2 linked regions of the Allocatelliglobosispora scoriae genome follow. Each later gene encodes a partner of the first gene's protein in a complex. Links are inferred from orthologs where the notes say so. Each region holds a gene or a part of one and is shown in the gene's direction. Other genes may lie near its edges.

The links.
Region 2: the proteins of dnaG (region 1) and dnaB are in contact, whole or in part, in a crystal structure (PDB 2R6A), measured with the Geobacillus stearothermophilus proteins. The link is inferred for Allocatelliglobosispora scoriae from one-to-one orthologs. Residues at the interface, in WP_049624496.1 of Geobacillus stearothermophilus: Lys456, Leu457, Leu458, Pro459, Ala460, Asn463, Ala464, Leu467, Leu535, Leu536, Ile537, Ala538, Gln544, Glu545, Asp548, Tyr549, His552; in WP_033016901.1 of Geobacillus stearothermophilus: Ser13, Glu15, Ala16, Gln18, Glu91, Leu92, Asp94, Ala95, Val96, Pro97, Thr98, Ala99, Ala100, Asn101, Tyr104, Tyr105, Ile108.

What each region holds. Positions count from the first base shown.
Region 1 is NZ_JACHMN010000002.1:2,112,894-2,120,730, reverse strand. Bases 2,541-5,414 are described here. They hold dnaG (DNA primase), read left to right. Parts: upstream 2,541-2,987; coding sequence 2,988-4,841; downstream 4,842-5,414. Other genes in these bases: F4553_RS15110 (ABC transporter ATP-binding protein), read left to right, coding at 5,312-5,414; F4553_RS15115 (hypothetical protein), read left to right, coding at 4,838-5,266; F4553_RS15125 (hypothetical protein), read right to left, coding at 2,541-2,884. In the rest of the region: ppdK (pyruvate, phosphate dikinase), read left to right, coding at 1-466; F4553_RS15135 (VOC family protein), read left to right, coding at 537-896; F4553_RS15130 (deoxyguanosinetriphosphate triphosphohydrolase), read left to right, coding at 907-2,109; more of F4553_RS15125, read right to left, coding at 2,183-2,540; more of F4553_RS15110, read left to right, coding at 5,415-6,241; F4553_RS15105 (ABC transporter permease), read left to right, coding at 6,245-7,012; F4553_RS15100 (ABC transporter permease), read left to right, coding at 7,018-7,837. UniProt on the Escherichia coli protein: RNA polymerase that catalyzes the synthesis of short RNA molecules used as primers for DNA polymerase during DNA replication.
Region 2 is NZ_JACHMN010000002.1:3,514,452-3,520,614, reverse strand. What follows is about bases 2,765-5,747. They hold dnaB (replicative DNA helicase), read left to right. Parts: upstream 2,765-3,556; coding sequence 3,557-4,939; downstream 4,940-5,747. Other genes in these bases: F4553_RS21645 (peptidase associated/transthyretin-like domain-containing protein), read right to left, coding at 5,002-5,747; F4553_RS21655 (vWA domain-containing protein), read right to left, coding at 2,765-3,010. Also shown: rpsF (30S ribosomal protein S6), read left to right, coding at 1-89; F4553_RS21670 (single-stranded DNA-binding protein), read left to right, coding at 181-705; rpsR (30S ribosomal protein S18), read left to right, coding at 727-966; rplI (50S ribosomal protein L9), read left to right, coding at 981-1,430; more of F4553_RS21655, read right to left, coding at 1,493-2,764; more of F4553_RS21645, read right to left, coding at 5,748-6,163. UniProt on the Escherichia coli protein: The main replicative DNA helicase, it participates in initiation and elongation during chromosome replication. Travels ahead of the DNA replisome, separating dsDNA into templates for DNA synthesis.

The sequences.
Region 1 (7,837 bases):
CGATGTCGCCGCCGAGACGGGCGTCGACGTGCCGACCCTCATCGGCACCATGATCGAGGTACCCCGGGCCGCCCTGACGGCCGGACAGATCGCCGAGAGCGCCCAGTTCTTCTCGTTCGGCACCAACGACCTGACCCAGATGGGCTGGGGCTTCTCCCGCGACGATGTGGAGGGTGCGTTCTTCACGCGGTACCTGGAGCTCGGCATCTTCGGCGTCTCGCCCTTCGAGTCCCTGGACCGCGACGGCATCGGCCGACTCGTCCGGATCGCCGTCGACGAGGGCCGCGCCACCAGGCCGGATCTGAAGATCGGTGTCTGCGGCGAGCACGGTGGCGACCCGGACTCGGTCCACTTCTTCCATGAGGCCGGCTTGGACTACGTGTCCTGTTCGCCGTTCCGCGTACCGGTGGCGCGCTTGGAGGCGGGGCGTGCCGCGTTGCCCGATGGCGGATCGGACACTCGATAGGCTGTGCAACCCGTCGGAAACAAGTAGCCTGGGTCGGACCAGCCATGCGGGATTGCGGCGGAGGTGTGTCTTGGGGCTGCGGTGGTACGGAGTGGTCGTCGATGCGGCGGATCCGGCGAGGCTCGGCCGATGGTGGGCCGAGGTGCTGAGCTATCCGATCCTGCACGAGGGCAACGGCGAGATCATGATCGGTGCCGATCTGGGCATGCCCTGCCTCTACTTCACCCCCGCGCACGAGGGCAAGGCCGGCAAGAACCGGCTGCACTTCGACCTCAGCCCCGACGACCAGGATGCCGAGATCGAGCGCCTCGTCAACATGGGTGCCCGGCACGTCGACATCGGTCAGGGGACCGTGCCGTGGGTGGTGCTCGCCGATCCGGAGGGCAACGAGTTCTGCGTGCTCAAGGCGCCCGACCCGATCATTGACTAGAGTCAAACAGGTGAATGCGGACGGCGCGGCCCGGTTCGTCAGCGAGCCGGCCAAGGACACCGGCGGCGCGCGGAGCCCCTACGAACGCGACCGCGCCCGGGTGCTGCACTCGGCCGGGTTCCGCCGCCTCGCCGCGAAGACGCAGGTGCACACCGCTGACGGCCGCGACGACTTCCTGCGGACCAGGCTGACGCACTCCCTGGAGGTCGCGCAGATCGCCCGGGAGCTCGGCGCCCGGCTCGGCTGCGACCCCGATGTCGTCGATGTCGCCGGGCTCGCCCACGACCTGGGCCACCCGCCCTTCGGCCACAACGGCGAGGACGCGCTCAACGCGGTCTCGCGCCGGTGCGGCGGCTTCGAGGGCAACGCGCAGACGCTGCGGGTCATCTCCCGGCTGGAGGCCAAGGTCGAGGGCGCCGGTCTCAACCTGACCCGTGCTTCGCTCGACGCCATCTGCAAATACCCGTGGTTCCGGGTCGAGGGCAAACGCAAATTCGGCGTGTACGCCGACGACGCCCCCGTCTTCGCCTTCCTCCGCGAGGGTGCCCCCGACCAGCGCCAATGCCTCGAAGCGCAGGTGATGGACTGGTCCGACGACGTGGCCTACTCGGTGCACGACGTGGAGGACGGCGTCTTCTGCGGGCTCATCCTCTTCGAGAAGCTGCGCGACCCCGATGAGCAGGCGGCGGTCTGCGCCGATGTCGCAGCGCTCTACTCGGGCGAGTCCACCGCGACGCTCGGCGAGGCACTGCGGGAGCTGCTCGCCGATCCGGTGCTGCTGCGGTTGCGCGACTACGACGGCTCGCACCGGGCCCAGGCCGCGCTGAAGGGCGTCACGTCTGTCCTGACCGGACGGTTCGTCAACGGTGCGGTCGCGGCGACCCGGGAGCGGTTCGGCGACGACACGCTGTCGCGTTACGACGCGGACCTGATCGTGCCCTTCGCCGACCGGGTGCGGTGCGCGCTGCTCAAGGGCATCGCGTGGCGCTACGTGATGAACCGCCGAGGCGACGAGCCGGCCCGCCAGCGCGTCATCCTCACCGACCTCGTCTCGGTGCTGGTGCAGCGGGGACCGGCGGCACTCGACCCGGTCTTCGCGTCGCTGTGGAAGGAAGCCGCCGACGACGCGGCGAGGTTGCGGGTGGTGATCGACCAGGTCGCGTCCCTGACGGACCTGGGCGCGGTCTCCTGGCACAAGCGCCTGGTCCGCTAGCAGCGCCCGGGCCGCGTCGCCTGGTGGAAGATCACGTCTGGTTCGGGGAATCAGACGCGACCTTGGTCGTTGATCACGTCTGATTCCTCGAACCAGACGTGATCTCCGAAGCGGCGACGGCGGCAGCGGCAGGCGCGGCGGGCTCATCGAGTCCGCGCTCGCGGATCAGGTCGGCGATCTCGCGGGCGCAGGTCCGCATCGCGCGCCGGACATACCGCAGGTGCAGGACATAGGAGGCGGTGAAAAGGGCGATCGTGACCGCGACCGGCACCCAGCCGGTGATCGTGCCGCCGGCGAGCAGCCCACCGGCGAGCGCGAGGAGCATGCTGTTGAGCAGGCCGACCGTCCCGGCGAGGCTGATCGCGTCGCGCCGCCAGCCCGGCCGGGTCCGCAGCACGGCGTGATCACCGATGATCGGCATGATCATATAGGGTGCGAGCTGCGGTGATCGCCGCGCGAGATAGGTTCGCAGCGCCTCGTGTGCCGCACCGTAGCGCATCCCGCGCTTGGAGAACTCGACGAGCCGCACGAAGATCGCCAAACCCATGATCAGCGTGAGTACGCCGAGTGTGCCGATCGCGCCGAGCTTGGCATCCGTCATGCCACCGCCGGAGACCATGCCCGCCGAGACCGCCGCGACGGCAGTGGCGACGACGAGGAAGAAGTTGAACCGGGCACCGGACTGCTCGGTCACCTTGCGACCGGCGTCGGCGAGCTGCTGGTATTCGGCGAGCGCGATCGTCAGGTCGTCCGGCACACAGTCTGGAGAGGACACGTCGCAGAGGGTATCGGCTCCGGGCCAGGTCTAGGTGATCATGAAGTCACACCCGGCAGGGTTGAGCTGGCGATGATCATCGCGACGGGGCAGGATGTATCCCATGGCGGCGGGTCGGATCAGGGACGAGGACGTGGCGCTCGTGCGTGAGCGGGCCAACGTCGCCGATGTCGTCTCCGAGCACGTCACGCTGCGTCCGGGCGGCGGCTCCAACCTCAAGGGCCTATGCCCGTTTCATGATGAGAAGACCCCGTCGTTCACCGTGGCTGCCGGGCGGAATGTCTATTTCTGCCATGGTTGCGGCAAGGGTGGCGACGCGATCACCTTCATCATGGAGATCGACCACCTGCGCTTCAGCGAGGCGGTCGAGAAGCTCGCGTCCAAGGTCGGCATCCAGCTGCGCTACATCGAGGGCGGCTCCGCCCCGATCCAGCAGAACCAGGGTCTGCGCCAGCGCCTCATCGCCGCGCACGCCGCCGCCGCCGAGTTTTATGCCGAGCAGCTGCTGACGCCGGGTGCGCGGATGGCGCGGGAGTTCCTCGCCCAGCGCGGCTTCGACCGGGAGGCCGCCGAGCGCTACGGCTGCGGCTTCGCCCCCGACGCCTGGGACCAGCTCACCAAGCACCTCCGGCAGCGCGGATTCACCGCACAGGAGATCGAGACCGGCGGCCTCGCCAAACCGGCCCGCTCCGGCAGCATGATCGACCGCTTCCGGCGGCGGCTGCTCTGGCCGATCAAGGACTCGTCGGGCGACGTGATCGGCTTCGGCGCCCGCAAACTCTTCGAGGACGACGACGGGCCGAAATACCTCAACACGCCGGAGAGCCCGCTCTACAAGAAGTCGCACGTGCTCTACGGGATCGACCAGGCTCGTCGCGAGATCGGCAAGCGGGGGCAGGCAGTGATCGTCGAGGGCTACACCGACGTGATGGCGTGCCACCTCGCCGGCGTACCCACCGCTGTCGCGACCTGCGGCACCGCCTTCGGCTCCGACCACATCTCGGTCCTGCGGCGGATGCTGATGGACACCGACACCTTCTCCGGCGAGATCATCTTCACCTTCGACGGCGATGCCGCCGGGCAGAAGGCCGCGCTGCGGGCCTTCGCGGACGACCAGCGCTTCGTGGCCCAGACGTTCATCGCCGTGGGCCCGGACGGGATGGACCCCTGCGAGCTGCGCCTCGCCAAGGGCGATCTGGCGGTACGCGATCTCGTCGCCTCCCGCGAGCGGCTGGTCGCCTTCGCCCTGCGCACGACGCTCGCCAAATTCGACCTGGACAGTCCGGAGGGCAGGATCGGCGGATTGCGGGCCACCGCACCGCTGGTCGCGCAGATCAAGGACCGCTCCCTGCGCCCGGAGTACGGCCGGTTGCTCGCCGGACGCCTCGGCATGGAGGTCGAGGTGGTCCAGCGGGCCGTCACCGACGCCACGAAGGGCGGCCCCGCCGAGGGGCAGCGCCCCCAGCCCGCCACCCGCCCCGACGACCCGATGCTGCTGGTCGAGCGCGAGGCGCTGAAGCTCGCGATCCAGGCACCCGCGCTCGCCGGTCCGCTCTTCGACAACACCGAGGTCGAGTGCTACACCGATCCGGTCCACATCGCCGTCCGTGAGGCGATCGCGGCGGTCGGCGGTGCGGCGCGGGGTGCCGCCGGACCGGTCTGGATCGACGCGATCCGGACCGAGTGCAACGATCTCGCCGCGCAGTCGATGGTGATGCAGCTCGCCGTGGAGCAGGTCCGCTACGACGGCGAACCCGACCCGCACTACGTCAACGTCACGGTCGCCCGGCTGCAGCTCGCCGCGGTCAACCGGCGGGTCGCGACGCTCAAGTCCAAGCTGCAGCGGGTCAACCCGGTCTCGCAGAAGGACGACTACTTCGCGCTCTTCAGCGAGCTCGTCTCGCTGGAGGCGACCGCACGGGCGCTGAAGGAGACGGCAGTGGGTGGTGCTTGGTGATCAAGCTATTCGGGCGGGACAGGATCCCCGCCGAGCTGCGGCCGAAGCTCGCCCCCGAGGAGCGCGTGCTCGCGTGGGCGCCGGTGACCGACGGCGGCGCAGCCGTCGCCACCAACCGGGGCCTGTGGCTCGCCGGGCGCCGGATCGGCTGGCACGAGATCAGCAAGGCGGTCTGGGACGGCCGGGCGATGATCGTCACGCCGACCGAGGTCGTCGAGGAGCGGGAGCACGTGACCGTGCTGCGCGATCTGGCCTCGCAGCGCGTGGTGCTGGAGCGGCCGGGTGGCGTACCAGACGCGATCCGGCAACGCGTCACGGCCACGATTCTCAGCTCGGAGCTGCAGGACGACGGGTCCCGGCTGGTCCGGCGCCGGATCCCCGGCCTGGACGGCACGGTCTGGATGCTGCACCTGCCTGCGGAGTGAAATCCGGTTGCTCGACTGTCGGACGTTAGGTCTAGGGTCGCGCATGTGACAGAGCAGCCCCTGATTCGCGCCCGTGGCCTAGTGAAACGCTTCGGCGATTTCACCGCCGTCGACGGCATCGACCTCGACGTGGCACCGGGCGAGGCATTCGGCTTCCTCGGGCCCAACGGCGCGGGCAAGAGTTCCACCATGCGCATGATCAGCTGCGTTTCGCGGCCCACCGAGGGCGAGCTGAGCATCCTCGGGATGGACCCGGTGCGCGACGGCACCCGGATCCGGGCGCGGCTCGGGGTGTGCCCGCAGCTCGACAACCTCGACCCCGACCTCACGGTCCGGGAAAACCTCACGACCTATGCGCGCTACTTCGGCATCAGCCGCACCGAGGGCCGCCGCCGCGCCGACGAGCTGCTGGAGTTCGTGCAGCTCACCGACCGGGCCAACAGCAAGGTCGAGCCGCTGTCGGGCGGCATGAAGCGGCGGCTCACCATCGCCCGGTCCATGGTCAACGAGCCGGACCTGGTCCTGCTCGACGAGCCCACCACCGGCCTCGACCCGCAGGCCCGGCACCTGCTCTGGGAGCGGCTCTTCCGGCTCAAGCAGCGCGGCGTCACCCTGGTGCTCACCACCCACTACATGGATGAGGCGGAGCAGCTCTGCGACCGGCTCGTCGTGATGGACGCGGGCAAGATCGTGGCTGAGGGCTCGCCCCGCTCCCTGATCGAGAAGTACTCCACCCGCGAGGTCGTCGAGCTGCGCTTCGGCGACGGCCCGCTGGAGGAGTACGCAGGCAAGCTGGCCGGGATCGGCGAGCGGGCCGACGTGCTGCCCGACCGCATCCTGCTCTACGCATCCGACGGCGACGCCGCCGTGGGAGAGGTGCACCTGCGCGAGCTGGCCCCGACCAGCGTGCTGGTCCGCCGCTCCACACTGGAGGACGTGTTCCTGCACCTCACCGGCCGGACGCTGGTGGACTAGGCCGTGGCACACCCCACCATCGCCGTCCTCGAGCGGCAGCTCACCAGCTATCGGCGCCTCTTCTGGGCGTCCGCCTTCTCCGCCTTCGTGCTGCCCGTCCTCTTCGTGCTCAGCATCGGTGTCGGGGTCGGCGGCTACGTCAATGCCAACGGCGGCCTCGACGGAATGGACTACCTCTCCTTCATCGCGCCGGGCGTGCTCGCCTCGACGGCGTTCCAGATGGCGGTGGGGGAGTCGACCTTCCCGATCCTCGGCGACTTCCGCTGGACCCGCGGCTTCCACGCGATGCGGGCCACCCCGGTCGGCGTCCGCGACATGGTCGGCGGCGGCCTGCTCTACATCGTCTTCCGGGTCCTGGTCGCGTGCCTCGCGTTCCTGCTGGTCGCGGGGTTGTTCGGTGCCCTTCACTCGTGGTGGACCGTCGTCACCCCGCTCGTCTGCGGGCTGCTCGGTGCCGCGGTCGCCGCCCCGGTGACCGCGTTCTCCGCCACGATCGACAACGACAACTACTTCGCGCTGCTGTTCCGCTTCGGCGTCATCCCGTCCACGCTCTTCGCCGGGGTCTTCTTCCCCGTCGATCAGCTCCCGTTGCTGGTGCGGCCGGTCGCCTACGCGTCGCCGCTGTGGCACGGGGTGGAGCTCTGCCGGTCCGCCACCCTCGGCGTCGCGCCGACCTGGCCCGTCGCGCTGCACGTCGCCTACTTGCTGGCCTGGCTCGTCGTCGGCTACCTGCTGGCGACCCGCGCGTTCCGCCGGAAGCTGGAGAACTGACGACCATGGTCACCACCCTCATCACCGGGACCGCCGTCCGTGCCGGGCTCGTCTCGCCCAGCCGGATCGGCGCGGTCATCAACCGCAACATCGGTGCCCTGCGTTCCGGCCCGTCCTACTGGCTCGTCCTCGTCTCCGGCTTCTTCGAGCCGCTGCTCTACCTGCTCTCGATCGGCATCGGGGTGGGCGCGCTCGTCGGCGACCTGACCCTGCGCGACGGCTCGGTCGTCAGCTACGCCATGTTCGTCGCCCCGGCGATGCTCGCCACCTCGGCGATGTCGGGGGCGATGGCGGAGACGACCTTCAACTTCTTCTTCAAGATGAAATACGTGCGCACCTTCGACGCGATCCTCGCGACCCCGGTGCGTCCCTTCGAGATCGCGCTCGGCGAGCTGACCTGGGCGATCATGCGGGGTTCGCTCTATACCGCCGTCTTCCTCATGATCATGGTCGCGATGGGGCTCGCCTCGATCGGCGGCGCGCTGCTCGCCTTCCCCGCGACGATCCTCGTCGGCTTCGCCTTCGGCGCCCTCGGCATGGCGATCAGCTCGATGCTGCGCGGCTGGCAGGACTTCGACATCCTGATGACCTCCCAGTTCGCGCTCTTCCTCTTCTCGGGCACCTTCGCACCCATCTCCAACTACCCGACCGTCTTCGAGGTGCTCATCCGGATCACGCCGCTGTGGCACGCGGTCGAGATGGTTCGCGCGATCACCCTCGGCACGATCGGGTGGGCGACGCTCGGGCACGCCGCCTACCTGGCGGGAATGATGGCGATCGGTCTCTTCTTCACCGGGCGGCGACTGGAGAAGGTCCTGCTGAAGT
Region 2 (6,163 bases), 1.4 Mb from region 1 along the record:
AGCCTGCGGCCGTTGCCGAGCTGGACCGTCAGCTCCGACTCAACGAGTCGGTGCTGCGCACCAAGGTCATCCGTCCGGAAGCCCACTAGTTTCCGGTACGCCCGGACCGACGTTCTCGTGTTGTGTCGCAGGGGTATGACAACCTGACCGACAGAACATGCGAATGCCCGAGGAGAGGTCATGGCTGGAGAAACCACTATCACGGTCATCGGTAATTTGACCGATGACCCTGAGCTGCGCTTCACCCCGTCGGGTGCTGCCGTAGCCAAGTTCCGCATCGCTTCGACGCCGCGGAACCTGGACAAGGCCACCGGCGAATGGAAGGACGGCGAGCCGCTCTTCCTTGCCTGCTCGGTGTGGCGTCAGGTGGCGGAAAACGTCGCCGAGTCGCTGCAGCGAGGAGCTCGCGTCATCGTCTCCGGACGGCTGCGTCAGCGGTCGTATGAGACGCGTGAGGGCGAGAAGCGCACCGTCTACGAGTTGGAGGTCGACGAGATCGGCCCTTCGCTGCGCTATGCGACAGCGAAGGTGGCGAAGATGTCGCGTTCCGGCGGTGGCGGTTCAGGTGGCGGATTCGGCTCTGGCGGCGGTAACAGCTCCGGCGGTGGCGGCGGCGGTTTCGCCGACGACCCGTGGGCGACCGCTACTCCTGCCGGCGGCGGCGGTTCGGGTGGCAGCAACTTCGACGACGAGCCACCTTTCTAGACATCACTGGAGCACAGAGCAATGGCTAAGGCTGCCGCGCTTCGCAAGCCGAAGAAGAAGGTGAACCCCCTCGACAAGGACGGGGTCGCCTACATCGACTACAAGGACACCGCGCTGCTGCGCAAGTTCATCTCCGACCGCGGCAAGATCCGCGCGCGGCGGGTGACGGGTGTCACCACCCAGCAGCAGCGTCAGATCGCTCGCGCCGTCAAGAACGCGCGCGAGATGGCACTCCTGCCGTACACGAGCACCGGTCGCTGAGAGGAGGCACCACAATGAAGATCATTCTGACTCACGACGTGCCGAACCTGGGCACCCCCGGCGAGATCGTCGAGGTCAAGGACGGCTACGGCCGTAACTACCTGCTCCCGCAGGGTCTGGCCATCGGCTGGACCAAGGGCGCCGAGAAGCAGGTCGTGGCGATCAAGCGGGCCCGCCAGGCCCGCGAGGTCCGCGACCTGGGCCACGCGAACGAGATCAAGGCCAAGCTCGAGGGCCTCAAGGTCACGCTCACCGCGCGCGCCGGCACCGGCGGTCGCCTCTTCGGTTCGATCACTCCGACCGAGGTCGCGGAAGCGGTCAAGCTGGCCGGCGGGCCGGCGCTGGACAAGCGCCGTCTCGAGCTGCCGGGTCACATCAAGACGCTTGGCGGCTACCAGGTCGCGATCAAGCTGCACCCCGATGTGACGGCGAAGTTCAACCTGAACGTCGTCGGCTCGAAGTAGGCAAGACCCGTTTCGGTGGGCTGGTCGCAGTTGCGACCAGCCCACCGGCGTGTGTGGCGGCGTCAGCGGCGCAGGCCCTGTGCCAGGTCGATCGTGGTGATCAGCTCGTCGACCTTGCGATCGTTGAGCTCCTGGTTGGCCCGGTCCGCGATCGCCGCCAGATCCTGCAGGTTGGTCAGGCCGTACTTCGACGCCTTCAGCGCCTCGGCGAAGAACGCCGCGACGAAGGCGATCCGCAGGTGCGCATCGGCCGTGTCGAAGCTGCCGCGCAGGTCACCGGCCGAGATTGAGTCGTAGGTCTCGCTCGCCTGCCGCGTCCGCGGGTCCAGCCAACGCACCCGGACCTCGGCGACGCGGGCCGACGCGGCGACCTCGGGACGCAACCGCACGATGTAGAGCGCGGTCACCGAGTGGCCCGGCCCGACCTCGCCGCCGTCCACCCGGTCGTTGCGGAAGTTGCTGTCCGCGATCCGCCGGTCCTCATACCCCACCAGCCGGTACGCCTCCACGCTCGCCTGGTCGAAGGTCACCTGTGCCTTGGCGTCGAGGGCGCGTACGGAGAGGGTCGCGGGCAGCTTGTGGACGAAGACGTCGCGGGCCTGGGTCCGGTTGGCGACGTAGACCACGAAGCCGTCGCCCTTGTCGGCGAGCCGTTCCATCAGGCTGTCCCCGTACTGGCTGCCGACACCGACGCCGAGCAGCGCGATCTCCTTGTCGGCCTCCTCGCGGATCTTGCGGAGCATCGGGTCGGCCTTGGTGTTGCCCACGTTGGCGAGCCCGTCCGAGAGGATGATGACCCGGTTGGTGATGCCGCTGCGGAAGCCGTCACGCGCCACCCGGTACCCCTGAACGAGACCGCTCTCCAGATTGGTGCTGCCGCCGGCTTCGAGCGCGTCGATCGCCGTGTGTAGCTTCTCGCCGTCGGAGACCCTGGTCATCTCCCGGACCGTCGTGGCCTTGTCGTTGAAGGCGACGATGGCGACGGAGTCCGTCGGACGGAGCTCGTTGACGAGAGTGTGCAGGGCGTCCTGGACGAGATCGAGGCGGCCGGTCTCGGACATCGAGCCGGAGACGTCGATGACGAAGGTGAGCGCCGCGTCCTTGCGGCCCTCGGCGTCCTCTCCCCTGGTCGCGAGCCCGATCCGGAGCAGTCGCACGTCACTGGACTCGCCGGGATCGCGGTACGTCTTCGGCATCGCCGAGCCGTCCACATGCACGGCGAACCCGTCGCCGCGGGGCTGTGGATAACGGGCGTCGAAGGCGTTGACGAACTCCTCGGGCCTGACAGCCGCACGGTCCGGCCACTTCCCATCGGAGATCTGGCGGGCGGCGTAGGTGTAGGAGGCGGTGTCCACGTCGAGAGCGAAGGTCGACTGTGGATCGCGGCTCGCATCGGTCTCACCGCTGACCGCGGGCGGTGCGATGCCCTGTTCGGGCTGGTCATAGCTGTACTGGTTGCCTTCCTTGCCACCAGCGGGCGCGTTGACGGGGCCGGAGTCGTAGCCGCTGTCCGCGCCACAGCCGGCAACAGCAGCCAGCATGGTCGCGGCTAGCAGGACCGTGAAGCGTCTTGGTGCCATCGCTTGCTCCTTGAGATTCGAGGGGTCACTAACGCGCGTGCCAGGTGAGAGGGGGATCCCTCCACATCGGCTCCCGCCGTGTCCGGACCGCAATGTGACCAAGTCCGACTCGTGACCTTTCGAACGGGGGAAATGACCCACCATGATCGACACGCCAGAGATATTTCTTTTACGCACACCCTGTGTGTGAAGTTTTAACAGGTCAAAGCCTTGCGATCTTCCTGTCCCCAAGAGTTATCCACAGGCTGTGCACAGGGTTACACACACCCTGGGGCTGGTTATCCACACGTTTTCCCAAGACTTGTCCACCGGCCTGTTTGTGCTGGGGGCCCAACCTTCGTAACGTCAACGGACAGCCTCCCTCATTGCGCGGTGGTTGTCGCACACTTGTGCTAGTCATGGCTTCAGGGCAATCATTCAAGCGAACAAGGGTCCGGCGGCGACTGCGTCGTCCGGTTGAGGGGGAGCAGTGTGACTATCGGCGACGAGTTGCGAGAGCAAGGGCGGACGATCGCGCCCCGGCCGAACTCCGCCGACCAGCAGCCGGTGCCCCCCGCTGTCTACGATGGTCAGCCCAGCCCGGATCGCTCCCCCGCCAACTTCGAGAAGACTCCCCCGCAGGATGTCGCGGCGGAGCAGAGCGTCCTGGGCGGCATGCTCCTGAGCAAGGACGCGGTCGCCGATGTCGTCGAGATCCTGCGCACGAGCGACTTCTACCGCCCCGCCCACGCGACGATCTTCGACTCGATCCTCGACCTCTACGGACGGGGCGAGCCCGCCGACGCGGTCACGGTCGCCGCAGCACTCGATGCGGGCGGTGACCTGGCCCGGGTCGGCGGCGCGCCCTACCTGCACACGCTGCTCAACTCCGTGCCCACCGCGGCCAACGCCTCCTACTACGCACGGATCGTCGGCGAGCGGGCCATCCTGCGGCGGCTCGTCGAGGCCGGCACGAAGATCGTCCAGCTGGGCTACGGCTCGGCGGCCGGCACGGGGCGCGACGTCGACGACATCGTCGACCTCGCGCAGCAGGCGATCTATGACGTGACCGAGCGCCGGGTCAGCGAGGATTTCGCGGTCCTCTCCGACCTGCTGCAGCCGACGCTCGACGAGATCGAGGCGGTGGGGGCGACCGGCGGCGTGATGTCCGGCATCCCGACCGGCTTCCAGGACCTGGACCGGCTCCTCAACGGCCTCCACCCGGGTCAGTTGATCATCGTTGCCGGCCGTCCCGGGTTGGGCAAGTCGACCGCCGGAATGGATTTCGCGCGAAGTGCGTCACTTAAGCATAATTTGGCCAGCGCCATCTTCTCGCTGGAAATGTCCAAGGTCGAGATCGTCACGCGGCTGCTGAGCGCGGAGGCAAAGGTGCCGATGCACGTGCTGCGCTCCGGCCAGCTCTCCGACGACGACTGGACCAAGCTCGCGCGGCGGATGGGCGAGATCAGCGAGGCGCCGCTCTTCGTCGATGACACGCCCAACATGAACCTCATGGAGATCCGGGCCAAGGCACGTCGGCTCAAGCAGCGGCACGATCTCAAGCTGATCGTCGTCGACTATCTCCAGCTCATGACCTCGCCGAAGCGCGTGGAGAGCCGCCAGCAGGAGGTCGCCGACCTCTCCCGTGGCCTCAAGCTCCTGGCCAAGGAGGTCGAGTGTCCCGTGATCGCGGTGAGTCAGCTGAACCGTGGTCCCGAGCAGCGGACGGACAAGCGACCCATGCTGTCCGACCTGCGTGAGAGTGGATCGATTGAGCAGGATGCCGATGTCGTCATCCTCTTGCACCGTGACGACTACTACGACAAGGAGTCGCCGCGCGCGGGCGAGGCGGACTTCATCGTCGCCAAGCACCGTAACGGTCCGACCGACACGATCACCGTCGCAGCCCAGCTCCACATGTCCCGCTTCGTCGACATGGCGATCAGCTAGCGGTCCCAATCCAGGTCCTGAACGGCTGTGGCACCCCGCCGAAACGGGGTGCCACACACCGATCAGGGCTTGACCCGAGCCAGCCGCGCCCGCGTCGGGCCGTTCGGGGATGACCGCGGCGACGTCGAGGCGGCAGAGGCAGAAGCAGCAGCAGCCCGGTCCAGCCGGTCGAATGCCTGCCGGAAGACACTTCCCCAGGGCCCGGACGGCATCGTCCGTCGACTCGCCACGCTGAGCAGGTCCGGTGTGGCGGCGACACACTGGGCGCTCAGCTCGATCGTCAGCGACGTGACCGTCGCCTCGACGACGTATCCGGTACTCCGCCGCCGTGACGGCACAGCGCGGTACCAGCAGGCTGTCCCTCCGGACTCGTTGACGGCGAGCACCACCGGTCGCTGCTGTGGCAGTCCGCGTACACCGAGTGGGTCTCCGGACCAGGATGTGCTGATCACGTCTCCGGTGGCCGCGTCGAAGGCGATCACCGTCGCGTTGACCTGGACCCCGTCGCGCACGACTCGGACGGAGAGCTTCCGCTCCCGCCCTATCCGCTGGTCGGCGACGGTTGTCTGGCCCGCCTTCACCACGATCGGCGTCGTGGTGAGCCGTTGGGTGGCGCCGCCGTTCCACGCCGTCGCGGAGCCCTCCGATGCGGTGAGGAAGGGAATCGACCACGCATAGGGGCCAAGACCGTCGATCCGGTAGTCGCCCGACGCGTCCGAGCAGTTCCAGTCCCAGTTCCAGCCGTCCAGCGGCGGATCCGGGATCGGCCTCGGGCAGGCCCGAACCGGCGTACCGGTGTCGCGATCCGTGATGCGGCCGCTGATGCTGCCCGCCGGGTCTAGGCGGACGGTGATCGTGCTCTCGACGCCGGGCGTCAGGGTGATCCGCTGTGCTTGCCTGCTGTCGCCGACGCCGCCCGTCGCGCCGACCCACTGCGCGCCGTATCCGGCGGCGTAGGGCATGGCGAAGAGTTGGATCTCACCGGCCGGGAGCGAGCCCAGCACGATCGAGTCGTCCGTGCCGTCGCTCACGGTGTTGCAGGCGAACGCCAGCGCCTTGAGCTGAAGCGTCGGCGGCAGCACCATGACGCAGGCCGCCGGGTGGTAGCCGGGTTGCGCGCGGTCCTCGATGCGGACCTTCAGGCGGGCGGCCTTCGCCAGCCGCATCGTCACCACGTTGACCTCGCCCCGCTGGACGATCGTCGTGACGGGGTCGGGAGCCGCA